DNA from 2 places in the Cryobacterium mannosilyticum genome. Region 2 is predicted to be linked to the other one. Evidence: predicted binding sites of a transcription regulator. Region 2 holds the regulator's gene; the other holds the start of a gene.
The links. The regulator LexA, encoded in region 2, represses DNA repair genes until DNA is damaged. The targets are predictions, from matches to a motif close to TCGAACANNTGTTCGA.
Positions count from the first base shown of each region.

Region 1: a site for LexA is predicted at 5,435-5,450, ahead of uvrA (excinuclease ABC subunit UvrA). Genes of this name have one in related genera too.

Region 1 covers NZ_SOFM01000007.1:201,385-217,119, forward strand. Annotated here, with positions in the region: gene rapZ (RNase adapter RapZ) at 1-552, opposite strand, end outside; gene uvrC (excinuclease ABC subunit UvrC) at 618-2,492, opposite strand; gene uvrA (excinuclease ABC subunit UvrA) at 2,512-5,379, opposite strand; gene uvrB (excinuclease ABC subunit UvrB) at 5,513-7,576, opposite strand; gene coaE (dephospho-CoA kinase) at 7,586-8,212, opposite strand; gene rpsA (30S ribosomal protein S1) at 8,447-9,904, opposite strand; gene E3O32_RS02455 (DUF885 domain-containing protein) at 10,099-11,775, opposite strand; gene E3O32_RS02460 (sensor histidine kinase) at 11,785-12,807, opposite strand; gene E3O32_RS02465 (response regulator transcription factor) at 13,157-13,858, opposite strand; gene E3O32_RS02470 (PepSY domain-containing protein) at 13,927-14,265, opposite strand; gene E3O32_RS02475 (hypothetical protein) at 14,470-15,294, shown strand; gene polA (DNA polymerase I) at 15,310-15,735, opposite strand, start outside.
Region 2 covers NZ_SOFM01000044.1:65,895-81,629, reverse strand. Annotated here, with positions in the region: gene E3O32_RS14400 (ATP-dependent helicase) at 1-3,245, opposite strand, end outside; gene E3O32_RS14395 (SseB family protein) at 3,295-4,089, opposite strand; gene priA (bifunctional 1-(5-phosphoribosyl)-5-((5-phosphoribosylamino)methylideneamino)imidazole-4-carboxamide isomerase/phosphoribosylanthranilate isomerase PriA) at 4,073-4,819, opposite strand; gene hisH (imidazole glycerol phosphate synthase subunit HisH) at 4,874-5,506, opposite strand; gene hisB (imidazoleglycerol-phosphate dehydratase HisB) at 5,503-6,126, opposite strand; gene E3O32_RS14375 (histidinol-phosphate transaminase) at 6,123-7,232, opposite strand; gene E3O32_RS14370 (LysM peptidoglycan-binding domain-containing protein) at 7,296-7,718, opposite strand; gene lexA (transcriptional repressor LexA) at 7,999-8,703, shown strand; gene metE (5-methyltetrahydropteroyltriglutamate--homocysteine S-methyltransferase) at 8,784-11,117, opposite strand; gene E3O32_RS14355 (methylenetetrahydrofolate reductase) at 11,294-12,277, opposite strand; gene hflX (GTPase HflX) at 12,542-14,080, opposite strand; gene E3O32_RS14345 (class I SAM-dependent methyltransferase) at 14,123-14,734, shown strand; gene dapF (diaminopimelate epimerase) at 14,778-15,659, opposite strand; gene miaA (tRNA (adenosine(37)-N6)-dimethylallyltransferase MiaA) at 15,669-15,735, opposite strand, start outside.

The sequences.
Region 1 (15,735 bases), on a different contig from region 2:
ATCCGTGGGCAGGCCGTACTTGAAGCCGAAGCTCATCAGGGTGACGTTGACCCCGGCGGTGTCAGCCGCCGCGAACCGGTCGGTGATCGTCGTGGCCAGTTGATGGATATTCAGGTCCGAGGTGTCGATCACCAGATCGCAGGATTCCCGGACGGCGCTGAGTTTGCTGCGCTCGGCCGAAATCCCGTCGAGGATGGTGCCGTCGCCCTGGAGCGGATGCGGCCTGCGCACCGACTCGAACCGGCGCACGAGCACATCATCCCGGGCCTCGAGGAAGATGACCCGCACGCGGGCGCTCTTGCGCAGTGACTGGACGATCTCCTGGAAATCAGTGAAGAAGCCCCGGCCGCGGATATCGACGACGGCGGCGATCTTCGGCAGGCTGGTGCCGGCCCGGCTGACCAGTTCCACCAGCGGCCGCAGCATCTGCGGGGGCAGGTTGTCCACGACGTACCAGCCGAGGTCCTCCAGCGCGTTGGCCACGGTCGAGCGTCCCGCTCCGGACATGCCCGTCACGATAAGCATCTCCTGCTTGTCGTTCTCCGTTGTCATATTCGCTCTGACGCCTTCGGTTGTGGTGGATATCGCGTGTCCAGCCTACCGACCGGCCGGGGCCTTCAGGCGCGCAAGTGCTCATGGATCGTGGCCGCGAGGCCGGGGCCGATCCCCCGAACCTCGGCGATCGACTCCGCGGAGGCTTCTTTCAAACGCGCCACCGAGCCGAAATGCTGCAGCAGAACCTTGACTCTCGCAGGGCCGAGGCCCGGGATCTCGCCGAGGACGGTGGAGATGTCCCTTTTGCGCCTGGCCCGTTGATGGGTGATCGCAAACCGGTGCGCCTCGTCCCTGATCCGCTGGATCAGGAACAACGCGTCGCTGTTCCTGGGCAGGATGACGGGGTAGTCGGAGTCCGGCAGCCAGATCTCCTCGAGCCGCTTGGCGATGCCGCAGAGGGTGATGCCGGTGACACCCGATTCCCGGAGCGCCCGGGCCGCGGCCGTGACCTGCGGCTGCCCGCCGTCGACGATGAGCAGATTGGGCTGGTAGCGGAACTTGCGCCGCTTGACCGGCGTCCCGGCGTCGTCGTCGCCGGGCGCTTCCGTTTCGTCATCGGGGATCAGATAAGCCAGACGCCGGGTCAGCGTGCGGTAAATGGAGTCGGTGTCGTCCGTCGACTCCGGGATGCCGAACCGGCGGTATTCGTCGGTGCGGGGCAGCCCGTCCTCGAAGACGACCATCGAGGCGACAATGTTCGTTCCGCCCAGGTGCGACACGTCGTAACACTCCATCCGAAGCGGCGCGGACGGCATCCCCAGGGCCTCCTGGATGTCCTCCAACGCCTTGGAGCGCGCCACGAAGTCAGAACTTCGCCGGGTCTTATAGAGCATCAGGGCGTGCTTGGCGTTCTGCGTCGCCGTCTCGAGAAGGGCCGCCTTGTCGCCTCGCTGGGCGGCGAGGATCCGCACCTTTCGCCCGGCAATGCCGGCAAGCCAGCCCTCGAGTGCTTCGGCGTCGTCGGGCAGCTCGGGCACCACGATCTCCCGAGGCGGCACGGCATCCCCGCCGTACGCGGTCTGCATGATCGAGTCGATGAGTTCGCTGTTGGACAGATCGAGTTCCTTGTCGACCATCCAGCCGCGGACACCCCGGATCCGTCCGCCGCGCACGATGAACAGCTGGACGGCGGCCGCGAGCTCGTCCTCGTCGAACGCGAACAGGTCGATGTCGACGTTGTCGCGCAGGACGACGGCGCTCTTCTCGAGGACCGCATCGAGGGCGCGGATCTGGTCACGCCGTTTGGCGGCCGTCTCGTACTGCTGTTCGGCCGCGGCGACCTTCATCTCATTGGTCAGCCGGTTGATCAGTTTGCGGTCCTGGCTGCCCAGGAAGCTCACGAATTCGTTCACGATGACGCGGTGTTCCTCGATGGTCACCGTACCGGAGCACGGTCCGAAGCACCGCCCGATCTGACCGGCGAAGCAGGGCTTGCCGGACTGCATCGCCCGCTTGTAATTGGCGTTGTTGCAGGTGCGGATCGGGAACGCCTTGAGCATCAGCTCGATGGTGTCGTGCACCGCCCAGACCTTCGGGTACGGCCCGAAGTAGCGCGCACCGCGGATGCCGGTGGTGCGGGTGACAAGCGCACGGGGCGCCTCGTCGGCCAGGGTGACCGCCAGGTAGGGGTAGGACTTGTCGTCCTTGAACTGCACGTTGAAGGGAGGATCGAACTCGTTGATCCAGGTCCACTCGAGTTGCAGCGCCTCCACCTCGGTGCCGACGACCGTCCACTCCACGGAATTGGCCGTGGTGACCATCCGCCTGGTGCGTTCGTGCAGGCTGCCCAGCGGCGCGAAGTAGTTGCTCAGCCGGGCCCGGAGGTTCTTCGCCTTGCCGACGTAGAGAACGCGTCCGGTTTCGTCACGGAACCGGTACACCCCCGGGCGGGTCGGGATCTCGCCCGCCTTGGGGCGGTAACTCAGCGCGTCGGACATGGCCTCCCCTGGTCTGCGCCTACTGCGCCGCCAGGACCTCTTTGAGGAACTTCCCGGTGTGGCTCTTTTTGACGGTGGCCACATGCTCCGGAGTGCCGGTCGCGAGCACCCGGCCGCCGCCGGACCCGCCCTCGGGGCCGAGGTCGATCACCCAGTCCGCGGACTTGATGACGTCGAGGTTGTGTTCGATCACGATGACGGTGTTGCCCTTGTCGACGAGGCTGTTCAGCACGAGCAGGAGCTTGCGCACGTCTTCGAAGTGCAGCCCGGTGGTCGGCTCGTCAAGTACATAGACGCTGCGCCCATTGGAGCGGCGCTGCAGCTCCGTTGCGAGCTTGACTCGTTGCGCCTCACCGCCGGAGAGGGTGGTGGCGCTTTGGCCGAGCCGCACGTAGCCGAGGCCCACCTCGACGAGGGTCTTGAGGAATCGATGGATGGCGGAGATCGGCTCGAAGAACTCCGCCGCCTCGCTGATGGGCATGTCGAGCACCTCGGCGATGTTCTTGCCCTTGTAGTGCACGGTGAGGGTGTCCCGGTTGTACCGCGCTCCCCCGCACACCTCGCACGCGACGTAGACGTCGGGCAGGAAGTTCATCTCGATCTTGATCGTGCCGTCGCCCGAGCAGGCCTCACAACGGCCGCCCTTGACGTTGAAACTGAACCGGCCCGGCAGGTAGCCGCGCGCCTTCGCCTCGATCGTTTCGGAGAACAGGGTGCGGATCTTGTCGAAGACGCCCGTGTAGGTGGCCGGGTTGGAACGGGGGGTCCGCCCGATCGGAGCCTGGTCGACGTGGATGACCTTGTCCAGGTGGTCGAGGCCGGTGACTCTGGTGTGCCTTCCGGGCAGCTTGCGTGCGCCGTTGAGGCGGTTGGCGAGGACCCGGTAGAGGATGTCGTTGACCAGGGACGACTTGCCGGAGCCGCTGACCCCGGTGACGGCGGTGAAGGTGCCGAGGGGGAAGCTCACCGACACCTTGCGGAGGTTGTTCGCCTCGGCACCGACCACGGTGATCTCACGGGCCGGGTCGATCTCGCGTCGCGTACTCGGCGTGGGAATGACCTTGCGGCCCGCCAGGTAGTCGCCGGTCAGCGACTTCTTGTTGGTCAGCAGGCTCTCGTAGGAGCCGGAGTGCACGACGTGGCCTCCGTTGACGCCGGCGCCCGGACCGATGTCGACGATCCAGTCCGCGGTCTTGATGGTGTCTTCGTCGTGCTCGACGACGATCAGGGTGTTGCCGAGGTCGCGCAGGGCCACCAGGGTCTCGATCAGCCGGCGGTTGTCCCGCTGGTGCAGCCCGATGCTCGGTTCGTCGAGCACGTAGAGCACGCCGGTGAGGCCTGAGCCGATCTGGGTGGCGAGACGGATGCGCTGCGCCTCACCGCCGGACAGTGTCGCGGCGGCCCTGGCCAGGTTGAGGTAGTTCAGGCCGACCCGGATCAGGAAGTCCAGCCGGGCCTTGATCTCCCGGAGCACCTGCGCCGCGATGGTCGATTCGCGGTCGGTGAGCTCCAGTTTGTTCATGAAACCGCGGGCGTCGGTGAGGCTGAGGTTGCAGACATCCGCGATGCTCGACCCGTGCACCAGCACGGCGAGGACTTCAGGCTTGAGCCGGGTGCCGGAGCAGACCGGGCAGTCGACCTCACGCAGGTACTCACCCCAGCGTGCCCGCTGGGTGTCGGATTCGGCCTGGAGGTACTGGCGTTCGATGTAGGGCACGACGCCTTCGAATCCGGAGGTGTAGCTCATCTCCCGGCCGTAGCGGTTCTTCCATTTCACCTTGACCTCGAAGTTGTCGCCGCGGAGCACGGCGTCCTGCACCTCGGCGGGCAGCTCGCCCCAGGGGGTGTCGAGGGAGAAGTCGAGGTCGCGGGAGAGCCCGTCGAGGAGCTTCTCGTAGTACTGGAAGAGGCCCTTGCCCTGGGTGGTCCACGGCAGCACGACGCCGTCGGCGATGCTGAGCTCCGGGTCGCCGAGCAGCAGGTCGGCGTCGACGGACATGCGCGTGCCGAGCCCGGAGCACTCGGGGCAGGCGCCGAACGGCGCGTTGAACGAGAAGGTGCGCGGTTCGATCTCGGTCAGTTGCACGGGGTGGTTGTTCGGGCAGGAGAGCTTCTCCGAATAGCTCTGCCAGGCGTCGTCGCCCTCGCCGTCGACGTAGTTGATCTGCACGATGCCGTCGGTCAGTTTGAGCGCCGTCTCGAGGGAGTCGGTGAGCCGGCTGAGCAGTTCCGGCCCGGCAACGAGCCGGTCGACGACCACGGAGATGTCATGCTTGATCTGCTTCTTGAGCACGGGCGGCTCGTTGAGCTGGATTTGCGTGCCGTCGACGATCGCCCGCGAATAACCGCCGGCGGCGAGTTCCTTGAACAGGTCGACGAACTCGCCCTTCTTCTGCGACACGACGGGGCTGAGCACCTGGTAGCGGATGCCGGCCTCCAGCTCCATCAGCTGGTCGGCGATCTGCTGCACGGTCTGGGCCTGGATGACCTCACCGCAGACGGCGCAATGCGGCACACCGATCCGCGCCCACAGCAGTCGCATGTAGTCGTACACCTCGGTGATCGTGCCGACCGTGGACCGTGGGTTGCGGTTGGTGGACTTCTGGTCGATCGAGACGGCCGGGCTGAGCCCCTCGATGAAATCGACGTCGGGGCGGTCGACCTGGCCGAGGAACTGGCGCGCATAGGCGGACAACGACTCGACGTAGCGGCGCTGGCCCTCCGCGAAAATGGTGTCGAAGGCGAGCGATGACTTGCCCGACCCGGACAGGCCGGTGAAGACCACGAGGGAATCCCGAGGGATCTCCAGGTCCACGTTGTGCAGATTGTGCACCCGTGCGCCGCGAACACTGAGTTTTGACCCGGACTCTACCTTGGAAATTGACACCGTTCGAGTCTATGCAGTGCCGCCCACACTCCGGTGCGACATCACCACGCCCTGAGCGAACACATGTTCGACAGTGCGCGTTTTCGCCGGGCCGTTGCCGAGCGCCGCCCCGAGCGCCAACCGTTCGATGTGGCTAGATGTGGCCGGCCTTCTCCATCTGGCGCAGTTCGCGCTTCAGCTCGGACACCTCGTCTCGCAGGCGCGCCGCGAGTTCGAATTTGAGTTCCCCGGCAGCCTCGAGCATCTGACCGTTCAGGTCCGCGATGATCGACTCCAGGTCGTTGGCGCCGTTGGCCGCCAGGCCCTGGCGGCGAGGCGTCGGGGCGCTCCCCTTGCGCCTGTCGGAGCGGCCGGCCAGAAGCTCGGCGGTGTCCGCCTCCTCACGGGCGAGAACCTCGGTGATGTCCGCGATCCGCTTGCGGAGGGGGGTGGGGTCGATCCCGTGCAGGGTGTTGTAGGCCACCTGCTTCTCACGGCGGCGGTCGGTTTCGTCGATGGCGCGTTCCATCGAGGCGGTGAGCCGGTCGGCGTACATGTGCACCTCGCCGGACACGTTGCGGGCGGCGCGGCCGATGGTCTGGATGAGAGAGGTCGCCGAACGGAGGAAACCTTCCTTGTCGGCGTCGAGGATGGCGACCAGCGACACCTCCGGCAGGTCGAGACCCTCCCGCAACAGGTTGATTCCGACGAGCACGTCGTAAACGCCGGCGCGGAGTTCGGTGAGCAGTTCGACCCGGCGCAGGGTGTCGACGTCGGAGTGCAGATATCGCACCCGCACTCCGGCCTCGGTGAGGAAGTCGGTGAGTTCCTCGGCCATCTTCTTGGTCAGGGTCGTGACGAGCACCCGTTCGTTGCGCTCGACCCTCTTGTGGATCTCTTCGAGGAGGTCGTCGATTTGCCCCTTGCTGGGCTTCACGACGATCTGCGGGTCGATCAGCCCGGTCGGGCGGATGATCTGCTCGACGACGCCGTCGGCGATGCCCATCTCGTACTTGCCGGGGGTCGCGGACAGGTACACGGTCTGGCCGACCCTGCCCTTGAACTCACTGAATTTGAGCGGCCGGTTGTCCAGGGCGCTGGGGAGCCGGAAGCCGTGTTCGACGAGGGTGCGCTTGCGCGATGAGTCCCCCTCGTACATGGCGCCGATCTGGGGCACGGTCACGTGCGACTCGTCGATGACCATCAGGAAGTCGTCGGGGAAGTAGTCGAGCAGGCAGTGCGGCGCCTCCCCCGGCTGCCGGGCGTCGATGTGCCGCGAGTAGTTCTCGATCCCGGAGCAGAAACCGATCTGCTCCATCATCTCCAGGTCGAAGGTGGTGCGCATCCGCAGCCGCTGGGCCTCGAGCAGCTTGCCCTCCCGCTCGAGCTGTTCGAGACGCTCGGCCAGCTCCTCCAGGATCGTGCCGATTGCCCGGTGCATCACGTCGGTGCTGGCCACGTAGTGCGAACCGGGAAAGACCGACACCGCCTCCAGCTTGCGCACGATGTCGCCGGTCAGCGGGTGCAGGCTGTAGAGCGCCTCGATCTCGTCGCCGAACATCTCGATCCGGATCGCGAGTTCTTCGTACATGGGGATGATCTCGATGGTGTCGCCCCGAACTCGGAAGTGGCCCCGGGAGAAGTCGACGTCGTTGCGCTGGTACTGCATGGCGACGAACCGGCGGACGAGCCAGTCCCGGCTGACCTTCTGGCCGACTTGCAGGGCGATCATCGCCTCGAGGTAACCCTCGGGGGTGCCGAGGCCGTAGATGCAGGAGACGGTGGACACGACGATCACGTCGCGCCGACTCAGCAGCGAGTTGGTGGTGGAGTGCCGCAGCCGCTCCACCTCCGCGTTGATCGACGAGTCCTTCTCGATGAAGGTGTCGGTCTGCGGTACGTAGGCCTCCGGCTGGTAGTAGTCGTAGTAGGAGACGAAGTACTCGACGGCGTTGTTGGGCATCAGCTCACGGAACTCGTTCACCAGTTGCGCGGCCAGGGTCTTGTTGTGCGCGAGCACCAGGGTGGGGCGTTGCACCTGCTCGATCAGCCAGGCGGTCGTCGCGGACTTTCCGGTTCCGGTGGCACCGAGCAGCACGATGTCGGTCTCTCCGGCGTTGATCCGGCCGGCCAGCTCGGCGATCGCGGTCGGCTGGTCACCGCTGGGGGTGTACTCGCTCACGACCTCGAACGGATGTACAGAGCGCGTGGGTTCCATGACTCCAGTCTATGGAGCACCACTGACAGTCGACTCGGCGGCGGCCCGCACACGGTGCCAGAGATCGTCGACCTGGGCCAGGGTCTGGCCGAGAGTGCCGGTGGTGTCGATGACGACGTCCGAGACGGCCAGACGCTCGGCGTCGCTGGCCTGGGACCGGATCCGGCGCTTGGCTTCCGCCTCGGGCATCCCGCGGAGGTCGACCATCCGCTGCACCCGGGTTGCCTCGTCGGCCTGGGTGACCACGATCAGGTCGAACGGGTGGTCGACGGCGGCCTCCACCAGCAAGGGGACGTCGTAGACGACGACCGCGTGCGGGTCCCTCTCCGCGGCCTCGCGGATCATCAGGTTCGACAGGGAACGAACGGCCGGGTGCACGATCGAATTGAGCAGGGCGAGGGACGCAGGGTCGGCGAAGACGACGGCCCCCAGCGCCGCCCGGTCGAGGCTGCCGTCCGGCGCGATCACCGTGGGGCCGAATGAGCGGGTGATCTCCTCGAGGGCTGCGGTGCCGGGCTCGACCGCGACCCGGGCGAGGCGGTCGGCGTCGATGTGCACGGCGCCGAGTTCGGCCAGCCTGCGCGCCACGGTGCTTTTTCCGGATGCGATCCCGCCGGTCAGTCCAATCAGGTACACCCGTGCAATGCTAACGTCCCTCGGGGCGCTCAGCGCCCCGGGTTACCCGTGCAGTCCACCGCTGACGCGGACAGGTGATGGTGACCGGCGTCGTCGAGTCGTCGGCCGGCACGGTGTCGGTCGGGACCGGATCTGTCACGTGCGGGAACAAAACAGGCCGGACCCCGAAGGGCCCGGCCTGGTTCAACCGGACGGCACCGTGCAGGTGCCGTCCGGCGGGGTGGAGATTCGCTGCTAGTTGGAGCTGGAGAGCTTCTCGCGCAGAGCGGCGAGGGCCTCGTCGTCTGCGAGGGTGCCGGCGCCGGCGGTCTCGCTGGAGAAGGAGGAACCTGCTGCGGACGGGACATCGCCGGGGGCGATGATCTCGTCGTTGGCGGAGGCCACCTGCTTCTTGTGGGCTTCCCAGCGAGCCTGGGCTGCAGCGTAGTCCTGCTCCCACTTCTCGCGCTGGGTTTCGAAGCCTTCGCGCCACTCGTTGGTCTCCGGGTCGAAGCCCTCAGGGTACTTGTAGTTGCCCTGGTCGTCGTACTCGGTGAGCATTCCGTAGAGTGCCGGGTCGAACTCGGTGCCCTCGGGGTCGACACCCTCGTTGGCCTGCTTGAGGCTCAGCGAGATGCGGCGACGCTCGAGGTCGATGTCGATGACCTTGACGAAGACCTCGTCGCCGACGGAGACGACCTGTTCGGCGAGCTCAACGTGCTTGCCGGAGAGCTCGGAGATGTGGACCAGGCCCTCGATGCCCTCGGCGACGCGAACGAACGCGCCGAACGGGACGAGCTTGGTGACCTTACCCGGTGCAACCTGGCCGATGGCGTGGGTGCGGGCGAAGACCTGCCACGGGTCCTCCTGCGTCGCCTTGAGCGACAGCGACACGCGCTCGCGCTCGAGGTCGACCTCGAGGATCTCGACGGTGACTTCCTGACCGACCTCGACGACCTCGCTGGCGTGCTCGATGTGCTTCCAGCTGAGCTCGGAGACGTGAACCAGACCGTCAACGCCGCCCAGGTCGACGAACGCACCGAAGTTGACGATCGACGAGACGACGCCCTTGCGGACCTGTCCCTTCTGGAGGTTGTTGAGGAACGTGGTGCGGCTCTCGGACTGCGTCTGCTCGAGCAGGGCACGGCGGGACAGCACGACGTTATTGCGGTTCTTGTCGAGTTCGAGGATCTTGGCCTCGATCTCCTGGCCCAGGTACGGGGTCAGGTCGCGAACGCGGCGCAGCTCGATGAGCGATGCGGGAAGGAAGCCACGGAGGCCGATGTCCACGATGAGGCCACCCTTGACAACCTCGATGACCGAGCCGGTGACAACGCCATCCGACTCCTTGATCTTCTCGACGTCGCCCCATGCACGCTCGTACTGAGCGCGCTTCTTGGACAGGATGAGACGGCCTTCTTTGTCTTCCTTCTGAAGAACGAGGGCCTCAACCAGGTCGCCGACCTTGACGACCTCAGAGGGGTCAACGTCGTGCTTGATGGAAAGTTCGCGGGAGGGGATGACACCCTCGGTCTTGTAGCCCACGTCGAGGAGAACCTCGTCGCGGTCGATCTTCACCACGGTGCCTTCGATGAGGTCGCCGTCGTTGAAGAATTTCAGAGTCTTTTCGACCGCGGCAAGAAAGTCTTCAGCAGATCCAATGTCGTTGATGGCGACCTGCTTGGGTGCCCGTTCGGTCGTTGCGATTGTCATGTAGTAGTTGCTCCAGGATGGACATAGATCGGGCCACGCGCAGAAAGGATTTCAGGGTTGCGCACCGCGCATGGCAGCGGATAGGTCGTCACAAACGTGACAGTCAACCTTAGCTGTTTGCGGAGGGGCGCGGCAACTTCACCCGAACCGGCCGGAACCGGTGACGAGCCCGGTCCCGCCACCGAAAGCGGACCCTAACCGAGCATCGCCGAACGCAGCGTGTCGAGGCCGACCCCGCCGAGGTCCAGGGCCTTGCGGTGGAAGTCCTTGATCGAGAACGCGTCGCCCTCCTTCTCGCGGTAGGTGTCGCGCAGCTCTTCCCAAATCCGCTGGCCGACCTTGTAAGAGGGTGCCTGGCCGGGCCAGCCGAGGTAACGGTTGACCTCGAACTTCACGAAGCCGTCGTTCATGTTCACGTTCCGGCGGAGGAAGTCGAACGCGTAGTCCGCCGTCCACGGTCCGGAACCGTCCGGGAGCTGCTTCTCCAGGTGCACCCCGATGTCGAGCACGACGCGGGCGGCGCGCATCCGCTGCCCGTCGAGCATGCCGAGGCGGTCGGCCGGGTCGTCGAGGTAGCCGAGCTGTTCCATCAGGCGTTCGGCGTAGAGGGCCCAGCCCTCGGCGTGGCCCGAGGTGCCGGCCAGCTGACGGCGCCAGGTGTTCAGTTTGGCCCGGTTGTAGACGGCCTGGCCGATCTGCAGGTGGTGCCCGGGGATTCCCTCGTGGTAAACGGTGGTTAGTTCGCGCCAGGTGTCGAATTCGGTGACGCCGACGGGGACGGACCACCACATCCGGCCGGGGCGGGAGAAGTCGTCGGTGGGTCCGGTGTAGTAGATCCCGCCCTCCTGGGTGGGGGCGATCAGGCACTCGAGCCGTTTGATCTCGTCGGGGATGTCGAATTGGGTGCCGGAGAGTTCGGCCACGGCGCGGTCGCTGGTCTCCTGCATCCACTTCTGCAGCGCCTCCGTGCCGTGCAGTTTGCGACTCGGGTCGGTGTCGAGGTGGGCGATCGCCTCGAGCACGCTCGCGCCCGGCTTGATCTGGTCGGCGATGCTCTCCTGCTCGGCGACCATCCGGGCCAGTTCCTCGACGCCCCAGTCGTAGGTCTCGTCGAGGTCGATGGTGGCGCCGAGGAAACGGCGGGACTGGAGCGCGTACAGTTCACGGCCGACCGCGTCCTTCTCGGGTGCGGCGCCTTCCAGCGTGCCGCCGAGGAATTCGGCGAGCGTGCCGTAGGCGGCGGCGGCGGCGCGCGCCCCCGCGGCGAGGTCGGTGGCCAGCGAGGCCGGCAGGCTGCCGGATTCCAGGCTCGCCTCCGCGGCGAACCGGGCGAAGAAACCGCCGTTCGCGGCGTGGCGTTTCGCCTGTCCGGCGACTTCGCGCACCTGGCGCCTGGCTGGCATGATCCCCTGGCGCATTCCCTCGCGGAGGGTCTGGAGATAGCCGTCCATTGCCGCAGGCACGGCGGCCAGCCGGGACGAGATGTTCTCCCAGTCGTGCACCGACGCGGTGGGCATGAGGTCGAAGATGTCACGGATGCCCTGGGCCGGCGATGCGATCACGTTCAGGTCACGCAACTGCAGTCCGGCCTCGTGGCTCTCCACGTCGAGGGCGAGCGAGCTGCGCAGGTCGGTGCGGGTGACGACGTCGACGTCGTCGGCGACTGGTGCCGCATCGAGGAGGGCGATGACCTTCTTCGCCTCGAGCCGGCGGCGCTCGTCGCCGGCGGGCGAGTAGTCCCCGAACCGGCCGTCGCCCTCGGTGCGGCCGATGTAGGTCCCCACCGTCGGGTCGAGGTCGACGAGGGTGTCGACCCAGTCCTCGGCAATCGCGTCGATCGCCGTCGGTGTGCGCTGAGGCTCGTGTGTCATGGCCCGAGCCTAGGACACCGGGGACCGCGCCGTCTTCCCCCCGATCGGCAGGGTCACCACGAACCGCGCGCCCGACCGGTGAAGCGGGTCGATCACGATCGCCCCTCCGTGGGCGGCGACGATCTCCCTCGCGATCGCGAGACCGAGGCCGCTGCCGCCGGCGCCCTGGGACCGGGCCTCGTCGACCCGGGCGAACCGTTCGAAGACGCGGTCCTGCTCCGCGGCCGGGATTCCCGGTCCGTCGTCCGCCACGGTGAGTTCGGCCTGACCGTCGACCTCGCGCAGGCTGACCACGATCTGCGGGCCGCCGTGCTGCACCGCGTTGTCGAGCAGGTTGCGCACCACCCGGGCGAGCCGGTCGCGGTTCCCCCGGACTTGGGCGCCGGACACCCGGCTGACGTCGACCGAGACCGATTCGGTGCCGCGCATCCGGCGTGCCTCGGCCATCACGACGTCGTCGAGGTCGACGAGGTCGCCCACGCGTGGTTCCTGCGCGTTGTCGGCGCGGGCGAGCAGGAGCAGGTCGTCGATCAGCCGTTGCAGCGTGTCGGCCTCGTCGAGCACGCTCTGCCGGGTGGCTGCGGCGTCCGCCTCCTCGGGGTGCGCCCGATCGACCTCGAGCTGGGCGCGAATGCGGGCCAGCGGCGTGCGGAGCTCGTGCGACGCGTCCGCAACGAAGCGCCGCTGCCGAGTGTCGGCCGTTTCCACCCGTTCGAGCATCTCGTTCATGGTGCGCGCGAGCCGGGCGATCTCATCCTGGGTCTTCGGTTCGGGCACCCTCCGGTTCAGGGTGGAGCCGGATACGCCCGCGACCCGGCGGCGAATGGCCTCGACCGGTCGGAGGACCCGACCAACCAGCAGCCAGACCACTACCGCGAGGAGCAGCGACGCGGCGGGAACCGCGATCAGCAGGCCCCTGAGGAGAGTGTCGACGCTGTCCTGCACGTCGTCCAGGGGTGTGCCGACGAGCACGCGGAGGCCGTTCCTGGTCGTGGCGAGCAGCCGGAAGTCCGGGCCGGGACTGGACCGCATGGTCTGGAATCCGTCGGCCGAGCGGGGTGGCGCGGCCAGGCGCGCGTCGGCGAGGGTGCGGGCGGTGGCGGCGATCTCCCGGCCGGCGGCATCCGTCACCCGGGCGAAGGATTCGTCGTCGCCCTGGCTGGCGATGAGGGCCGGCTGGGTTCCGGAATCGAGCGCCGCGATGATGGCGCTGCTGTGCCGACGCAGGTTCTCGTCGACGTTGTCGGTCAGCACCGACCGTTGGGCGGCGACTAGGGCGCCGCCGGTGACCACCAGCACAACCAGCACGACGAAGGTTGCGGCGGCGGTGATCCGCCAGCGCACGCCTCCGATCAGCCGGGTCACCCGCACGGAACCGACCCTACCGAGGTCCTGAGCCGGCGGGGCCGGCGGGGCCGGCGGCCAGGCGGTAGCCCGCCCCGCGCACGGTCTCGATCTCGGCCCGGGATTCGTGCTGCTCGAGCTTGCGGCGTAGCCGGGCGACGTACACCTCGACGATGTTCGGGTCGCCGTCGAAGTCGTCGCTCCACACGCCGTCGAGGATGTGTTGCTTTGACAGCACCTGGCCGGCGCGGTGCACCAGGTAGTGCAACACGTCGAACTCTCGGGAGGTGACCGTGACCTCGCTCTCGCCGACCCAGACCCGGTGGTACAGCGGGTCGACCCGGAGGTCGGCGACCCCGCTCGGCGGCGGCGTCGCCGAACCGCTCCGGCGGATCAGGGCGTGAAGCCGCGCCACGAGAACCGGAAAGGAGAACGGCTTCACGAGGTAGTCGTCCGCGCCGGTGTCCAGCGCCTCCGCCTCGTCCAGGTCGCCGTCCTTCGCGGTCAGCATCAGGATCGGCGTCCAGTTGTCGGCCGCGCGGAGGTCGGCGCAGACCAGGAAGCCGTTCCGGCCCGGCATCATGATGTCCAGGACGATGACGTCGTAGGTGCCCTCGCCCGCCCGCCACAGTCCGTCGATGCCGTTGCGCTCGACGTCCACGGTGAATCCCTCGGCGCGGAGGCCGCGGCCGAGGGCGGTCGTGATCTTCTCGTCATCATCGACCAGGAGCACTTTCATGGGGCGCCTCTCCTGCCTGGCTTCCGTGCGGCCGCCGGGTGGGCCGCACGGTGGACTGTGGGTCCGGCTCAGCCCTCGGCACCGCCCTTGAGCGCAGGCACGACCTGGAAAGCCCGGTCGAGTTGCACATCTACCTCGGTGCCGTCGGCGAAGGTCACTTCGACCTCATAGTAGCTCTCCTCGTCGCCGACCTCGGTCTCGGTGACCCGGCCCTGGCCGGTCTCAGCCAGGGCCGCGGCGCTCGCCTGGACGAGCGCGGCACCGGTGATGGCCGTGTCGGATTCACTGTGGCCGGTGTCTGCGGCGTTCGCGGCAGGGAGGCCGCCCACGACGCCGAGGCCGGCCAAGGTGGCGAGTCCTGCAACGGCTGCCTTGTGTGTCGTCTTCATCTTCATTTTCTTCTGCATGGCTTCTCCTTGCCTGGTAGACCGGGCGCGTCGCCCGACCTTCATCACGGTAGGAGACGGATGCTGACTCCACCCTGAACGATGCCCCGGCGTCGAGTTGCGATCGTTCAGGGTGGGTTCAGAACCGACGGCGCACTCTGGGTATCGGCGGAACGCATCCGTGCCGCCCCATCGACGCAAACCGATGAAAACCGGGAGGCTCTAATGAAAGACAAATCGAATCGGGCTCGGCGAATCCTTGCCGTCCTCGCTGTTCTCAGTGGCACCGCGGTGCTGCTGTCAGCCTGCACGACGACCGTCGCAACCACCGAGCCCACGGCGACCGGGGGCGACCGGGCGCTGCCCCTGGGCAGCGAGAAGGTGACACTGGACCCGAAGGAGTTCTCGGCCGAGATCACCAACCGGTACTGGCCGATGAAGCCGGGCACCCAGTGGACCTACCGGGAGACCGACGGCACCGGCGCCGTAATGGACGTGGAGGTCACCGCGACTGGCGCGACCCGGAAGATCGCGAACGGCATCACCGCCAGGGTGGTCAGGGACACGGTCTCCCAGGATGGCGCGGTGGTGGAGGACACCTTCGACTGGTACGCCCAGGATTCGAAAGGCGCGATCTGGTATTTGGGCGAGGAGACGGCCGAGTTCGAAAACGGCCTGGTCACCTCGACCGCGGGTTCGTTCGAGGCCGGTGTCGACGGCGCCCAGCCGGGGATCCTGCTTCCGGCCGAGCCGCGTCCGGGTCAGAAGTACCGGCAGGAGTATTACCGGGGCCAGGCCGAGGACAACGGTGAGGTCGTCAGCTTCACGGAGATGGCCACCGTCCCCCTCGGACATTTCACGGAGGTGCTGCTCACGAGGGACACGATCACGATCGAACCGGATGTGCTGCAGTACAAGCTCTACGCTCCCGGTGTCGGCCCGGTGCAGATCCTGGACGTGGCGGGCCCGTCCGCCGGCCGCGAGGAATTGGTCAGCGTGACTGCGGTGCCGCCGGACACCGGAACGGGGCCGCTGGGCGAACCGCGGTAGGGCAGGTGCTTCAGGTCAGTGCGCGGCCGCATCCCAGTTCGCGCCTCGGCCGACCTGCACCTCGAGCGGCACGAGGAGGTCGGCCGCCGTCTCCATCCGATGCGTCACAACAGCGCGGAGGGCGTCCCATTCCCCGGGGGCGACCTCGAAGATCAGTTCGTCGTGCACCTGGAGCATCATCCGGGACTCGAGGGCGCCCTCGGCCAGGTCGTCGGCGATCCCGTTCATCGCGATCTTCATGATGTCCGCGGCCGAGCCCTGGATCGGCGCGTTGAGGGCCGCACGTTCCGCGTTCTCGCGGAGCACCCGGTTGGCACTGTGCAACTCGGGGAAGGGACGGCGACGGCCGTAGATGGTGGCGGTGTAGCCGTCGAGCTTGGCCTGTTCGACGACATGCCTGAGGTAGTCCCGCACCGCGCCGAACCGGGCGAAGTAGTCACC
Region 2 (15,735 bases):
AGCCGGCGCAGGGCGCCGAGGACGACGGCCGGGCCCAGGCCGAAGCGCGCGGCGAGGTCGGCGGTGGTGAACGGCCCATGGGTGCGGGCGTACCGGCTGACGAGGTCGCCGAGCGGGTCGGGGACGGGCTCGGTGAACGCGGCGGGAACACCGAGCGGCACCGGCACGCCGAGGGCGTCGCGCAGCCGGCCGGCGTCTTCGATTCCGGCCCACCAGTCCCGACCGGCGTAACTGACCTGAAGCACCCGCCTGGCGGCGGCGAGTTCGAGCAGCCCCTCCGCCGCGCCCGGCCCCTGGGTTGCCTCCGACCCCTGGGCGACGGCGAGCCGGGCGGCGACCTCGGCGGTGGTCAGCGGGCCGAGGCCGCGGAGCAGGTCGGCGATCCCCTCGATCCCCTTCGCCTTGCGGTCGTCGGGGAGCCGTTGCAGTTCCTGGTCGGTCGCCTCGATCACCGCCGGGTCGAGCAGCTCGCGCAGTTCGACCCGGCCGAGCAGCTCGGCGAGCAGGCTGGAGTCGATCGAGAGGGCGGTGGCCCGTCGTTCGGCCAGCGGGGAGTCGCCCTCGTACATGAAGGCCGCCACGTAGCCGAACAGGAGGGTGCTGGCGAACGGGCTGGCGGTGTCCGTGTGCACCTCCACCAGCCGCAGCGACCGGTCGGCGATCCGCCGGGCCAGGCCGACCAGCGCCGGCAGGTCGTAGACGTCCTGGAGGCACTCGCGGATGGTTTCGAGGATGATCGGGAAGGTCGGGAAGGCCCGGGCCACCTCGAGCAGCTGCGACGCCTTCTGCCGCTGCTGCCAGAGCGGGGACCGGGTGCCCGGGTTGTAGCGCGGGAGGAGCAGCGCCCGGGCGGCGCATTCCCGGAACCGGGAGGCGAACAGGGCGGACCCGCCCACCTCATCGGTGACGAGCTGTTCGAGTTCGTCGGGGTCGAAGACGAAGAGGGAGGCGCCCGGCGGTTCGGAGTCGGTGTCGGGGATGCGGGCGACGATGCCGTCGTCGCTGGCGACGCAGCCCCCGTCGATCCCGTATCGCTCCCGCACCCGGGCGGCGACGGCGAGCGCCCAGGGCGAATGCACCTGCATGCCGAAGGGGGAATGCATCACGACGCGCCAGTCGCCGAGCTCGTCGCGGAACCGTTCGACGACGAGGGTGCGGTCGGTCGGCAGGTGGCTGGTCGCGGCGCGCTGGTCGCCGAGGAAGGAGAGCAGGTTGGTGACCGCGCGGTCGTCGAGGCCGCCGGCCGAGCAGCGGGCCCTGGCCTCCGCCGCCGGGAGTGCGGAGACCTCCCGGATGAAGGCGCCGATGGCTTCGCCGAGTTCGGCGGGACGGCCGAGGCCGTCGCCCTTCCAGAACGGCAGCCGGCCGGGTTCGCCGAAGGCGGGGACGACGAGGACCCGGTCGTGGGTGATCTCCTGGATGCGCCAGCTGGTCGCGCCGAGGGCGAAGACGTCGCCGACCCGGGACTCGTACACCATCTCCTCATCGAGTTCGCCGACCCGGCGGCCGGTGGCCTGCTCCCCGCCGACCATGAACACGCCGAAGAGGCCTCGGTCGGGGATGGTGCCGCCGCTCGTCACGGCCAGCCGTTGGGCGCCGGGCCGTCCGGTGAGGATTCCGGCCTCCCGGTCCCAGACGATCCGGGGCCGGAGTTCCGCGAACTGGTCGGACGGGTAGCGCCCGGCGAGCAGGTCGAGGGTGGCTTCGAACGCGGAACGCGGCAGGGTGTGAAACGGCGCGCTCCGGCGCACGGTGTCGAACCAGTCCTCGACCTGCACCGGTTCGAGCGCCGTGACGGCCACGGTCTGCTGGGCGAGGATGTCGAGCGGGTTGGCCGGCACGGACAGGGACTCGATCAGCCCGGCCACCATCCGTTCCGCGGCGACCGCGGAGTGGATGAGGTCGGCCCGGTGCTTGGGGTAGATGACACCGCGGGAGACCTCGCCGACCTGGTGGCCGGCCCGGCCGATCCGCTGCAGCCCGCTCGCGACAGACGGCGGCGACTCGACCTGCACGACAAGGTCGACCGCGCCCATATCGATGCCGAGCTCCAGGCTGGAGGTCGCCACCACGCAGCGCAGCCGCCCGCTCTTGAGGTCGTCCTCGATCATGGCCCGCTGTTCTCGGCTGACCGAGCCGTGGTGCGCGCGGGCGAGCACGGGTTCCGCGCCCTCGCTCCGGCCGCTGGCCCCCATCAGCTCGGCCGGTTGGCGGGGCGCCGGCTGCGCGGCGGCACGGGCATCCGTTGCCGCCGGCCGGTCGGTGTCTGCCTGACCGGCCGGGTCCTCGCCCGCTTCGGCGTCCTGCAGCCGCCCGGCGTAGATCTCGTTGAAGCGCGCGGTGAGGCGTTCGGCCAACCGCCGGGAGTTTGCGAACACGATCGAGGAGGAGTGCGCGAGCACCTCGTCGACGATCGCCTCCTCCACGTGCGGCCAGATCGACCCCGGCTGCGGTGCGGATGCCGCGGCCTGGCCTTCCCGGGGCTCGACCGGGCCGACCTGGCTCATGTCGTCCACGGGGACCACGACCCGCAGGTCGAACCGTTTGCCGGCGGCCGGGGCGACGATCTCCACGGCCGCGGAGCCGCCGAGGAAACGGGCGACCTCGGAGGCCGGGCGCACGGTGGCGGACAGCCCGATCCGTTGGGCCGGGGCGGCGAGCAGGTCGTCGAGCCGTTCGAGGGAGAGGGCGAGGTGCGCGCCGCGTTTGCTGGCGGCGACGGCGTGTACCTCGTCGATGATGACCGTGTCGATGCCGCGCAGGGATTCCCGCGCCGCCGAGGTGAGCATGAGGAACAGGGACTCGGGGGTGGTGATCAGGATGTCGGGCGGCACCTTGACCAGGCGGCGCCGGTCGGCGGCGGGGGTGTCTCCGGAGCGCACGCCGACGCTGACCCGGGGCGGTTCGAGCCCGAGGCGCAGCGCGGCCTGGCTGATGCCGACGAGCGGCGCGCGGAGGTTGCGTTCGACGTCGACGCCGAGGGCCTTGAGCGGGGAGATGTAGAGCACGGTCGTCGTCGGGGGCGCGTCGCCCGCTCCGGGTTCACCGGCCCGGGAGGCCAGCCGGTCGATGGCCCAGAGGAAGGCCGCGAGCGTCTTGCCTGAGCCGGTCGGCGCGACGACGAGCGCGTGCGAGCCGCGGGAGATGGCGTCCCAGGCGCCGAGCTGGGCCGGGGTGGGCGCCGTGAACGCCTCGCCGAACCACGCCCGGGTGGCCGGTGAGAATCGTCGCAGCACCTCGGTCATGGCACCATCTTGCCCGAAACGACTGACCGGCGCCGCTTTCCACCGGAGGCTATGCGGACCCGCTGAGCTGCACCCGGAGGGAATCGACCTGGGTGGCGATGACGTCGCTCGCCGACCAGCGGGCGGCGAGCCGGGCGAGGGTGGCGTCCAGTTCGGTGCGGGTGAGCCCGTCGACCAGTTCCAGCCGGACGATCAGTTCGGGGCCGGCCAGCCGGGACTGCGGGTCCCCGGCGCTGAGCCGGGCGTCGAGCACCGTCAGCTCGGTGGCGATCGAGGCGGCGAAGGCATCCGCCACCTGCCTGCTCGCGTAGCTGGGCGTCCACGGTTGCGACTGGGCGATCGCCCACAGCGCGGGGCGCCGGATGACGAATTCGGTGTCGGTGGTCGGATCGAGCACGACCAGGTCGGTGTTCTCCTGGGCTGCCGCCAGCGCCACCCGCACACCGTCGGACGGGACGGGACGGGCCTCGGGGTTCCAGGACCGCATCGCGGCCGTCGAGGAGAACACGGGCAGAACCCCACGGCCGTCGGGGCCGGCCACGGTGATGATCGAGAGTTCCTGGGTCTTGTCGATGACGAGACCGGTCGGGCCGACGCCGGCGTCGCCGAGCGCGGTCACGAGCGGGATGAGCAGCCGGGCCGTGCGGAGGGCGTCGACGACGCTCTCCTCCCCGGTCTCGCGGGCGCGGAAGAGCGCGAGGGCGGCAAGCAGCGCCTCGGGCGCCGCCCCGTCGTCGTCGGCATGGGTGTTCGCCTCGAATTCCCGGCCGGCCCACGGCTGCCCGGCGGAATCGGCGGGACCGGCCGGTTCGCCGGTCGAACCGAGGTTACGCGCCGGCGACATCCAGTGCCTCGCCCAGGGTGAAGGCGCCCGCGTAGAGGGCCTTGCCCACGATCGTGCCCTCGAGGCCGAGCGGGACGAGCTCGCGCAGCGCGGCGATGTCGGCGAGGCTGGAGATGCCGCCCGACGCCACGACGGGGCGGTCGGTGCGCTCCATCACCCGGCGGAGCAGCTCGATGTTGGGGCCCTGCAGGGTGCCGTCCTTGGTGACATCGGTGACGACGTACCGGGCGCAGCCGGCGTCTTCCAGCCGGGCGAGTACCTGCCAGAGGTCGCCGCCGTCCTTGGTCCAGCCGCGTGCCGCGAGGGTCGTCCCGCGCACGTCCAGTCCGACCGCGACGGCGTCGCCGTGCTCCGTGATCACCCGGGCCGCCCACTCGGGGTCCTCGAGCGCCGCGGTGCCGAGGTTGATCCGGCTGACGCCGGCGCCGAGCGCGGCCGCGAGGGACGCGTCGTCACGGATGCCGCCGGAGAGTTCGATCCGAACGCCTGGCAGCGAGCGGATCACGTTCCTGATCACCTCGGTGTTGTTGCCACGGCCGAACGCCGCGTCGAGGTCGACGAGGTGGATCCATTCGGCACCCTGCCTGGCCCAGTCGAGGGCCGCGTCGACCGGGTCGCCATAGTTGGTCTCGGTGCCGGCCTCGCCCTGGGTGAGGCGCACGGCCTTGCCGCCGGCCACGTCGACGGCGGGCAGGAGTACGAGACGCGGGGTGGGGTGCTGCTCAGTCATGGGAGTCCTCAGATCGGGGTGGGCGCGCGGCCCAGGGTCAGGCGAAGGGACCGGCTAACCGCGGAGCGAGCCGAGCCAGTTGGAGAGCAGGCGGATGCCGGCCTCCCCGGACTTCTCCGGGTGGAATTGGGTGGCCGACAACGGTCCGTTCTCGACCGCGGCGAGGAACGGGACGCCGTGCTCGGCCCAGGTCAGCCGGGGCTTCGGGAACGGCGGCATCACCTCGAGGGTCCATTCCTGAGCGGCGTAGGAGTGCACGAAGTAGAACCGCTCCTCTTCGATGTCCCGGAACAGCACGGAGTCCTCGGCGGGGGTGACGGTGTTCCAGCCCATGTGCGGGAGGATGGGCGCCTCGAGTCGGGTGACGGTGCCAGGCCATTCGCCCAGGCCCTCGGTGTCGACGCCGCGTTCGACGCCGTGTTCGAACAGAACCTGCATCCCCACGCAGATCCCGAGGACCGGGCGGCCGCCGGCGATCCTGCGGTCGACGATCTCGTCGCCGCGCACCGCCTTGAGGGCAGCCATCACCGCGCTGAACGCGCCGACCCCCGGAACCACGAGACCGTCGGCTTCGAGGGCCGTTTTCCGGTCGCTGGTCAGCGTAACCTCGGCACCGGCCAGTTCGAGCGCTTTGACGGCCGAGTGCACGTTGCCGGTGCCGTAGTCGAACACGACGACACGGCTCACAGCGCACCCTTGGTCGACGGGATGCCGGAGACGAGCGGGTCGAACGCCTTCGCCTGACGGAACGCGCGCGCGAAGGCCTTGAACTCGGCCTCGGCGATGTGGTGCGGGTCACGGCCGCCCTGCACGGTGATGTGCACGGTCAGGCCGGCGTTGAACGTGATCGCCTCGAAGACGTGCCGCACCATCGATCCGGTGAAGTGACCGCCGATCAGGTGGAACTCGAAACCGGCCGGCTCGCCGCGGTGCACCAGGTACGGGCGGCCCGAGATGTCGACGACGGCCTGCACGAGGGCCTCGTCCAGCGGCACGAGGGCGTCACCGTAACGGGAGATGCCCGACTTGTCGCCGAGCGCCTGGCGGATCGCCTGGCCGAGCACGATGCCGATGTCTTCCGCCGTGTGGTGCACGTCGATCTCGATGTCACCGCGGGCGCGCACGGTCAGGTCGGTCAGCGAGTGCTTGGCGAACGCGGTCAGCAGGTGGTCGTAGAACGGGACGGAGGTCTGGATGTCCGAGACACCCGTGCCGTCGAGGTTGAGCGTCAGGTCGATGCTCGACTCGCTGGTCTCCCGCTGAAGGTGGGCGACGCGGGGCGAGGAGGTCGTGGGAGTCAGGCTCATTCCGACAGTTTATTGGGCCGGGCGGCGGAGTGCTGCCCGAGCCCGGCCAGTGCCTCGAGGAATGCGGTCGTCTCCGCCTCGGTGCCCGCCGTCACCCGCAGGTGCCCCGGAATTCCGACGTCGCGCACCAGGACGCCCTCCGCCAGCAAGGCCTCGAAGGTGCCCCGGGGATCGTCCACCCCGCCGAACAACACGAAATTGCTCGCGCTGCGCAGTGGCCGGTAGCCGAGGACGGCAAGTTCGGTGACCAGGCGGTCCCGCTGACCGCGGATGTCGTCGACCATGGCGAGCATCTCGGGGCTGTGTGCCAGGGCCGCGATCGCCGCGGCCTGGGTGAGGGCCGACAGGTGGTAGGGCAGGCGCACCAGGCGGAGGGCATCCGTCACCGCCGGGTCGGCCGCAAGATAGCCGACCCGCGCGCCGGCGAATGCGAACGCCTTGCTCATGGTGCGGGAGACGAGGAGCCGTTCCCGCCCGGGCAGCAGGGTGAGTGCGCTCGGCGCGTCGGACGGGCCGAACTCGGCATAGGCCTCGTCGACGACCACGATTCCGTCGGCCGCGTCGTACACCGCCGCGATCGTGTCGAGCGACAGCGGGGTGCCGGTGGGGTTGTTCGGGGAGCAGAGGAAGACGAGGTCGGGCGACTCGGCGTCGACCCAGCTCCTGGCGGTGGCCGGGCTGAGCTCGAAGTCGGTGTCGCGGGTGCCGGCAATCCACCGGGTTCCGGTGCCGGAGGCCAGCAGGGGGTACATCGAGTAGGTCGGCGCGAAGCCGAGGACCGACCGGCCCGGACCGCCGAAGGCCTGCAGCACCTGCTGCAACACCTCGTTCGAGCCGTTGGCCGCCCAGATGTTCTCCCGGGTGAGACCGTGGCCGAGGTACCGGGCCAGCGACTCCCGCAGTTCGGTGAACTCGCGGTCGGGGTAGCGGTTGATGGTGCGGATGGCCTCGGCCATCGCGGCGACGATGTCGCCGGCGACGGCGTCGGGGATCCCGTGCGTGTTCTCGTTCACATTGAGCGCGACGGGCACGTGCAGTTGTGGTGCTCCGTAGGGGGTGAGTCCGCGCAGATTGTCGCGGAGGGGCAGGTCGTTGAGACTGGTCACTCCCCCAATGCTACCGGGGATGCCCGGGTGCCCCCGGGCGGCACCGATCACGCCCCAGTCGATTCAGAACCTGGCCGGCAGGGCGAGGCGCTGGCCCGGCTGCACGTTCTCGGAAGGCAGCTGGTTCAGGCTGACGATCTCGGCGATCACGTCGCGCGGGTCCGAGGTGGGGGCGATGGTCTCGGCCAGCTGCCACAGGGACTGGCCCGACGCGATGGTGACGTAGTCGAAGACCGTTGCGACGTCGGCCACCGTGGCCGCACCGGCGCTGGTGCCCTCCGCCGCTGCGATCCCGCCGTTGAGGGCGAGGGCGAGCGCGACGGCGGCAAGGGGGATCGCTGCGAGCGTCGTGAAGACGACCCGACCGCGTCGGGTGAGGTGCAGGCGGGTGCGGACGGAGGGCATCCGGACGGCGCCTGATCGGACGGCCCCCAGGTCGAGCGCCCCGTTGCTTCCGAGGGCAGTCATTCCGATTGCAGTGCTCATGTCGAACCTCCTGTGTAAAAACGCATCCGGCTCTCGGCCGGGAGAGCCGGATGCGAACCTATGTTCCGAATATATATTCGATTCTTCGAACAATCAAGAGATATTTGCGTTGTTTCCCGAAAAAGGTGACGACACACTCGAATAGATGTTTGTTTATCGTGCTCGAGATGGATACAGTTTCGATTGTCTGGATTGAATCAACCAGACGCCACCGACATTCGGGTCTGACGGCGGTTTCGACCGCTGACAGGACCGGTTCACCGAGACGAGGAGCGACATCGTGACGCAGGACAGCAGCGGTCCCCGCGACAAGGGCGGAACCAGGCGGCGCAAGAGCCTCAGTGAGAAGCAGCTCGCCATTCTGGACGTGATCCAGCGCTCGGTGAGTCAGCGCGGCTATCCGCCGAGCATGCGCGAGATCGGGGACGCGGTCGGCCTCTCGTCGCTGTCGAGCGTCACCCATCAGCTCAACCAGCTGGAGCTGAGCGGGTACCTCCGGCGCGACCCGAACCGGCCTCGGGCGCTCGAGGTGCTGATCGAGATTCCGCAGTCGCCGGAGGACGTGGCGGCCGGCGGTGCGGAGAGCTACCAGTCGGGTGTGCAGGTCGGCGATGCGGCCATGGTGCCGCTGGTCGGCCGGATCGCGGCCGGCGTGCCGATCATGGCCGACCAGATGATCGACGAGATCTTCCCGCTCCCCCGCCAGCTGGTGGGCAAGGGCGAACTGTTCATGCTCAAGGTCGTCGGCGAGTCGATGATCGACGCCGCCATCTGCGACGGCGACTGGGTCGTCGTCCGCCAGCAGAAGACGGCCGAGAACGGCGAGATCGTCGCGGCCATGCTCGACGGCGAGGCGACGGTCAAGGTGTTCCGCCAGCGCGACGGACACATCTGGCTGCTGCCGCGCAACACCAACTTCGAGCCCATCGTCGGCGACCACGCCGAGATTCTCGGCAAGATCGTGGCGGTGCTGCGCTCGGTCTGATCTTCTCGCGCGGAACGGCCCTGTCGGTGTTCCGGCAGGGCCGTTCTGCGTTCGGCTGGCGCTCAGGCCGGGGGCCGCGTTTAGGCGGGGATGCCGGCACCGATGCGCGCGCGCACCGCGCGGGTGGCGGTCACCATGTTGTGCAGCGATTCGGCGGTCTCCGCGTAGCCGCGGGTCTTGAGTCCGCAATCCGGGTTGACCCAGACCTGGCGCTCCGGGATGGATTCGAGGGCCCGGTCGAGCAGCTCGGTGATCTCCGCCACGCTCGGCACCCTCGGTGAGTGGATGTCGTACACGCCCGGTCCGATGCCGTGGTCGAATCCGCCGGCCTCGATGTCGGCGACGACCTCCATCCGGGAGCGCACGGCCTCGATGCTGGTGACGTCGGCGTCGAGGTTCCGGATGGCGTCGATCACCACGCCGAACTCCGAGTAGCAGAGGTGGGTGTGGATCTGGGTGGCGTCGGCCACGCCGGCTGTGGCGAGGCGGAAGGAGCCGACCGACCAGTCGAGGTAGTCGGCGTGGTCCCTCTTCTTCAGCGGGAGGAGTTCGCGCAGGGCAGGTTCGTCGACCTGGACGAGCCTGATCCCGGCCGCCTCGAGGTCGGTGATCTCGTCCCGGAGCGCCAGCGCGACCTGCCGGGCGGTGTCGCCCAACGGCTGGTCGTCGCGCACGAACGACCAGGCGAGGATCGTGACCGGTCCGGTGAGCATCCCCTTGACCGGCTTCCTGGTCAGCCCCTGGGTGTAGGTCGACCAGTCGACGGTGATCGGGCGGGGCCGGGACACGTCCCCCCAGAGGATCGACGGCCGGGTGCACCGGCTGCCGTAGGACTGCACCCAGCCGTTCTCGGTCACCTGGAAGCCGTCGAGCTGCTCGGCGAAGTACTGCACCATGTCGTTGCGCTCCGGCTCGCCGTGCACGAGCACGTCGAGCCCGATCTCCTCCTGCAAGGCGACCACCCGGGCGATCTCCGCCTCCATCAGAGTGCGGTAGCCGTCGGCGGACAGCGTTCCGGCGAGGTGCCTGGCCCTGGCCCGGCGGATCTCCCCGGTCTGCGGGAAGGACCCGATGGTCGTGGTCGGCAGCAGCGGCAGCCCGAGGGCGGCATCCTGCGCGGCCAGCCGGGTCCGGTAGTCGCCGCGGCTGAAGTCCGCCTCGGTGAGCGCCGCGGCGCGGGCACGCACCGCGGAGTCTCGCACGCCGGGAGCGGTGCGCCGGGATTCGAGCGCGGCGGATGCTGCCGCCAGCTCTGCCGCGATGGCTTCCCGGCCCTGCGAGAGGCCTCGGGCCAGGGCGGCGACCTGGCCGACCTTCTGGTCGGCGAAGGCCAGCCAGGACGTCAGTTCGTCGCCGAGCGCGGACTCATCGTCGACGTCGTGGGGAACGTGCAACAGGGAGGTGGACGTGGACACGGCCACCCGCGAGGAGAACGCGCTGAGCCGTTCGGCCTTCTCGAGCGCCCCGGCCAGGTCGCCGCGCCAGATGTTGTGCCCGTCGATCACCCCGGCGACGAGGGTCTTCCCGGCCAGGCCGGGGGTGTCCTGGGACAGGGCGCCGCGCACGAGGTCGAGTCCGATCGCGTCGACCGGTGTACCCGCGAGCACGGGAAGGGCGTCGTCGAGGCTGCCATACGGTGCCGCGACGAAGATGGCCGGCCGGGCGGACAGTCGGCCCAGGGTGGCGTAGGCCCAGCCGAGTGCGGTCAGTGCCTTGTCCCGGGGGGCGTCGATGCTCTCGCTGACCAGAGCCGGCTCGTCGAGTTGCACCCACTCGGCGCCGGCTTCGGCGAGTCGCTGGAGCAAGGTGGCGTAGACGGGGAGCAGGTCGTCGAGGCGGTCCAGGGGCGAGAAACCGGCGGGGGCCTCGTCACTGGCCTTGCTCAGCAGGAGGAACGTGACCGGGCCGACGATGACCGGGCGGGTGAGGTAGCCGGCCGTTTTCGCCTCGACGAACTCCCGCACGATGCGATCGCTGGAGAGCGAGAACACGGTCTCCGGGCCGATTTCGGGGACCAGGTAGTGGTAGTTGGAGTCGAACCATTTCGTCATCTCGAGCGGCAGGTTCTCGCCCGCGCCGCGGGCGAGGGTGAAGTACCCGGCCAGGTCGATCCCCCCGTCGGCGCCCACCAGCGACGCATACCGGGCGGGGACGGCTCCGACGGTGCAGAGGGTGTCGAGCACCTGGTCGTAGAAGGAGAACGAGCCGGGGATGGACGAGTCGTCGGCGCCGAGGCCGAGGGCCACGAGGCGCTCCCGGGTGGCCTGGCGCAGGGTGGCCGCGGTGTCCTCGAGCTCGGCGGCGCTGGTCGTGCCGGCCCAGAACGACTCGACGGCCTTCTTGAGCTGGCGGCGGGGGCCGATCCGCGGGTAGCCGAGGATGGTTCCGGCAGGGAATGGGGAGGTGGCGGTCATGGGGTGTCCTTTGCGGGGTGGGATCGTGCCTCGGATGGTGCGGGGCTTTTCGGTGCGGGCAGTGCCTGTGCCCGCACGATTTCGGGCGCGACGGTATCTCCGAGGCGCGTGCGGGCCGTTCGGTGGGAGGGGAAAGGAAGAGGGTGACGCCCGGAACGGGTCGCGGCGGGGCCGATCTACACGGTCGCCGGCAGCTTCGTCGGCGCCGAGACCGGAGCCGTGAGCAGTCCGCAGCCGCCGAGCACCTCGAGCACGGTCTCGTGCTCGTTGAAGGCGTAGAGGTGCAGCCCGGGAGCCCCGCCGGCGATCACCTGGCCGGCGAGGTCGATGGCGTGCTGGATGCCGATCTCACGCTGGCCTTCCTTGGTCGGTTCGATCTCGAGCCGGATCGACAGGTCGGAGGGCATTGGTTCGCCGGACAGCTCGATGATGCGGCGCAGTCTCGCCGGGCTCGTCACCGGCATGATGCCGGGAAGGAGCGGGAAGAGGACGCCGGCCTCCCTGGCGCGCTGGGCGAAGCAAAGGTAGTCGTCGGCATGGAAGAACAGCTGCGTGATGCCGAGGTTCGCCCCCGCCGCCTGCTTGGCGAGCAGGGTGTCGATGTCCTGCGCCGAGGACCGGGAGCGCGGGTGCCCGTTCGGGAACGCCGCCACGGCGATGCGCACCTTCTCGCGCCCGGGCTTCACGGCGCGGGCGGCCGGGATGCCGGGGATGATCGACTCCCGGTACGGTGATTTCTCGGCCTGGACCCGGTGGATGAGCTGCACGAGTTCGGCGGCGCTGCCGAAGTCACCGAGGAACGCCTCGCCCTCCTTCGCTCCCGCCGGGGGGTCGCCGCGCAGCGCGAGGAAGCTGCGCACTCCCGCGTCGAGGAACTCACGGATCAGCCGGTTCGCCTCCTCATGGGTGGAGCCGACGCAGGTGAGGTGGGCCATGGCCTCGACGTTCGTGGTGCGCAGGATCCGGCTGAGCACGTCGAGCGAGGATCGGCGGGAGGACCCGTTGGCACCGTAGGTGACCGAGAGGAAGTCGGGGCCGGCCGCGGCGAGCCGCTCGATCGTCGTCTCGAGAGCGGATGCGGCCGCATCCGTCCTGGCCGGATAGAGCTCGAAGGAGAACGGGATTCGACCGGGACAGGCCGGGTCCGACGTCTTCTGCATGTGCACCTCATTCGACAGTTGCCCGCACCGGCGGGTGCCGGGCGGCCGCGGACCGCCGGGCAGGCCTGGCGGGTGTTCGCGGGCGGATGCCGGGCTCGGCTGTCGCTCCATGCCCCCGAGCTGAAACCTCGGCGGCAACGATTGAATGAGACTCTAGCAACCCCGCTCGAGGGCCGCCAGACTGTGACTTCATGTGTCGCGCAGGCCCCGGTGATCGAACCTGTCGAGAGCCGGCCCCGGTGATCGAACCTGCCGAGATCCGGCTCAGGCGCTGACGGAGGGCCGAACGATGAACGGGCCGAACTGGGCCTGGATGTCGGGGGTGACCAGGGCGGTCACCTCGGTGCCGGTCTCGACGTAGTCCGTCGAGAGCACCTGTCCCTGGTCGTGCAGCGCGGCGATGAGGTCGCCGCGCTCGTAGGGGATGAGCAGCCTGAGCTCGATCTTGGGGCGCGGCAGGAGCTCGGAGACGGCCGCGAGAAGCTCGTCGATGCCCTCGCCGGTGCGGGCGGAGACGAAGATGCCCTGCGGCCACAGCCCCCGCAGCACCAGCCGGTCGTCCTCGCCGACGAGGTCGGCCTTGTTGAAGACGACGATCTCGGGGATGTCCCTGGCGCCGACCTCGCCGATCACCTCGCGCACCGTGGAGAGCTGGCTGGCCGGGTCGGGGTGGGAACCGTCGACGACGTGCACGATGACGTCGGCGTCGGCCACTTCCTCGAGGGTGGAACGGAAGGCCTCGACCAGCTGGTGAGGCAGGTTGCGCACGAAGCCGACGGTGTCGGTGAGGGTGTACAGGCGCCCGTCGGCCGTTGTCGACTTGCGCACGGTGGCGTCGAGGGTGGCGAAGAGGGAGTTCTCCACGAGCACGCCGGCCCGGGTGATCCGGTTGAGCAGGCTCGACTTGCCGGCGTTGGTGTAGCCGACGATGGCGACGGATGGCACGGAGTTGCGCTTGCGGTTGGCCCGCTTGGCCTCACGAGCGGGTTTCATCTCGAGGATCTGCTTGCGGAGCCGGGACATCCGGGTATGGATGCGGCGCCGGTCGAGCTCGATCTTCGTTTCACCGGGGCCGCGGGAGCCCATGCCCGCGCCGGCGCCGCCGACCTGGCCGCCGGCCTGGCGGGACATCGAGTCGCCCCAGCCGCGCAGGCGCGGCAGGAGGTACTCGAGCTGGGCGAGTTCGACCTGCGCCTTGCCCTCGCGGCTCTTGGCGTGCTGGCTGAAGATGTCGAGGATGACGGCGGTGCGGTCGATGACCTTGACCTTGACCACGTCCTCGAGTGCACGTCGCTGGCTGGGGGCCAGTTCGGTGTCGGCGATCACGGTGTCGGCGCCCATCGCCTTCACGATGCCGGCGAGTTCCTCGGCCTTGCCCTTGCCGAGGTAGGTGCTCGCGTCGGGCTTGGCGCGGCGCTGCATCAGCCCGTCGAGCACGGTCGCGCCCGCCGTCTCGGCGAGGGCGGCGAGCTCGCGCATGGAGTTCTCCGCGTCGGCCACGGTGCCCTGGGTGTACAGGCCGATCAGCACGACGTTCTCGAGTCGCAGTTGCCGGTATTCGACCTCGGTGACGTCCTCGAGTTCGGTGGAGAGGCTGGGCACGCGGCGGAGCGCGTTGCGGTCCTCCCGATCCTGCTGCGCCCCGTCGTGGCCCTCGTCGGATTCCGCGGTGGACGAGTCGGCCTGCAGGGCCTGGGCGGAACCGCTCCGGAATAGCGAATAGCCAGCGGCTTTGCTCTCGGCGCTGGCCAGGACGCGCGCTACCACATCGTCGTCGTTGTCGTGCTCGGTTGGCTCAATCATTGCTTTAACCTTAGTTCCTCGAAGCACGATAGGTTCCCTACTATGGCCTCAGACCACTACTTCACCCCGGCACCCGACAGCGCCCTGAAACTCAGGCAGATCACTGTTTCGCTGGGCGGCCAGGACCGGCTGTTGACGACCGCCAATTCGGTCTTCAGCCCCGACCACATCGACACCGGCACCCAGGTCCTGCTCGGCAACGCTCCGACCCCGCCGCCGGGCGGCGACTTCCTCGACCTCGGCTGCGGCTGGGGACCGATCAGCCTGCACCTGGCCCTCGCCTCGCCCCGGGCCACCATCTGGGCGGTCGACGTGAACGAGCGCGCGCTCGACCTCGTGCGGCTCAACGCGGAGAAGCTGGGCCTGACCAACGTCACGGCCGTGCTGCCCGACCAGGTTCCGGCCCATCTGAGCTTTCGCACGATCTGGTCGAACCCGCCGATCCGGGTGGGCAAGAGCGAGCTGCACAACCTCCTGCACACTTGGCTGCCGCGCCTGGAGCCCGACTCGGATGCCTGGCTCGTCGTGCAGCGCAACCTCGGCTCCGACTCGCTGCAGCGCTGGCTCGACGGCGACCTGCCCGACGAGTTCACGACCAGCCGGCACGCCATCAGCAAGGGCTTCCGGGTGCTCCGCGTCAAGCGCCACGAGTGACTCCCGGGCTCGGCGACTGACGCCGAGCCGGTCCGGCGCGTTCTCAGGCCAGGCGGAAGACCCCGTCGAAGACCAGGTCGGCCGGGCCGGACAGTGACACGTGCTCGCCGTCCTCGGTCGGGAACATCCGCACGCCCAGCACGCCGCCCCGCACTTCGACCCGCCACTGGTTGGGTGCCCCGGCTCCGGCCCAGTGCCGGGTCGCGAGGGCCGCCGCGGCGGCGCCGGTACCGCAGGACAACGTTTCGCCGCTGCCGCGCTCGTGCACGCGCATCCGGATGCGGCCGACGCCGTCGACGACCAACGGATCGTTGGGCACCACGAATTCGATGTTCGCGCCGGCCGACGGCTCCGGGTCGAGCTGCGGCACGAAGGTGAGGTCGGCGTTCTCCAGTTCGGCGTCGTCGGCGAGGGCCACGACGACGTGCGGGTTGCCCACGTTGATGCCGAGGCCGGGGCGGGCGACCGGCAGGTTCTTGGCCCGCACGAGCGGTTCCCCGCCGTCGAGCTTCCACCGGCCGAGGTCGACCTGGTAGCCGGTTCCGCCGCGCTGCACGTCGCGCACTCCCCCGCGCGTTCCGATGCTCAGGGTCTCGCCGCCGGCGAGCGTCGCCAGGCCCTGCTCCACCAGGAACCGGGTGTACACGCGGATGCCGTTGCCGCACATTTCCGAGACGGTGCCGTCGGCGTTCCAGTAGTCCATGAACCATTCGGCCTGGTCGTCCTCGGCCAGTGCGGCGCCGCCCGCGTCGAGGCTGCGCGAACGCACCGCACGGATGATGCCATCGCCGCCGATGCCGAACCGGCGGTCGCAGACGGCGCGGATCTGGTCGGGGGTGAGGTCGATGCGGCCGTCAGGGTCGGCGAACAACACGAAATCGTTGCCCGTGCCGTGGCCCTTGGTGAAGTTCAGATCCAGTCCCATGGGTCCAGTTTAGGAGAGCGGCGTCGCCGGCATCCCGCCGTCGATCCGATCGACGGCCTGCTGCACCCGGTCGGCG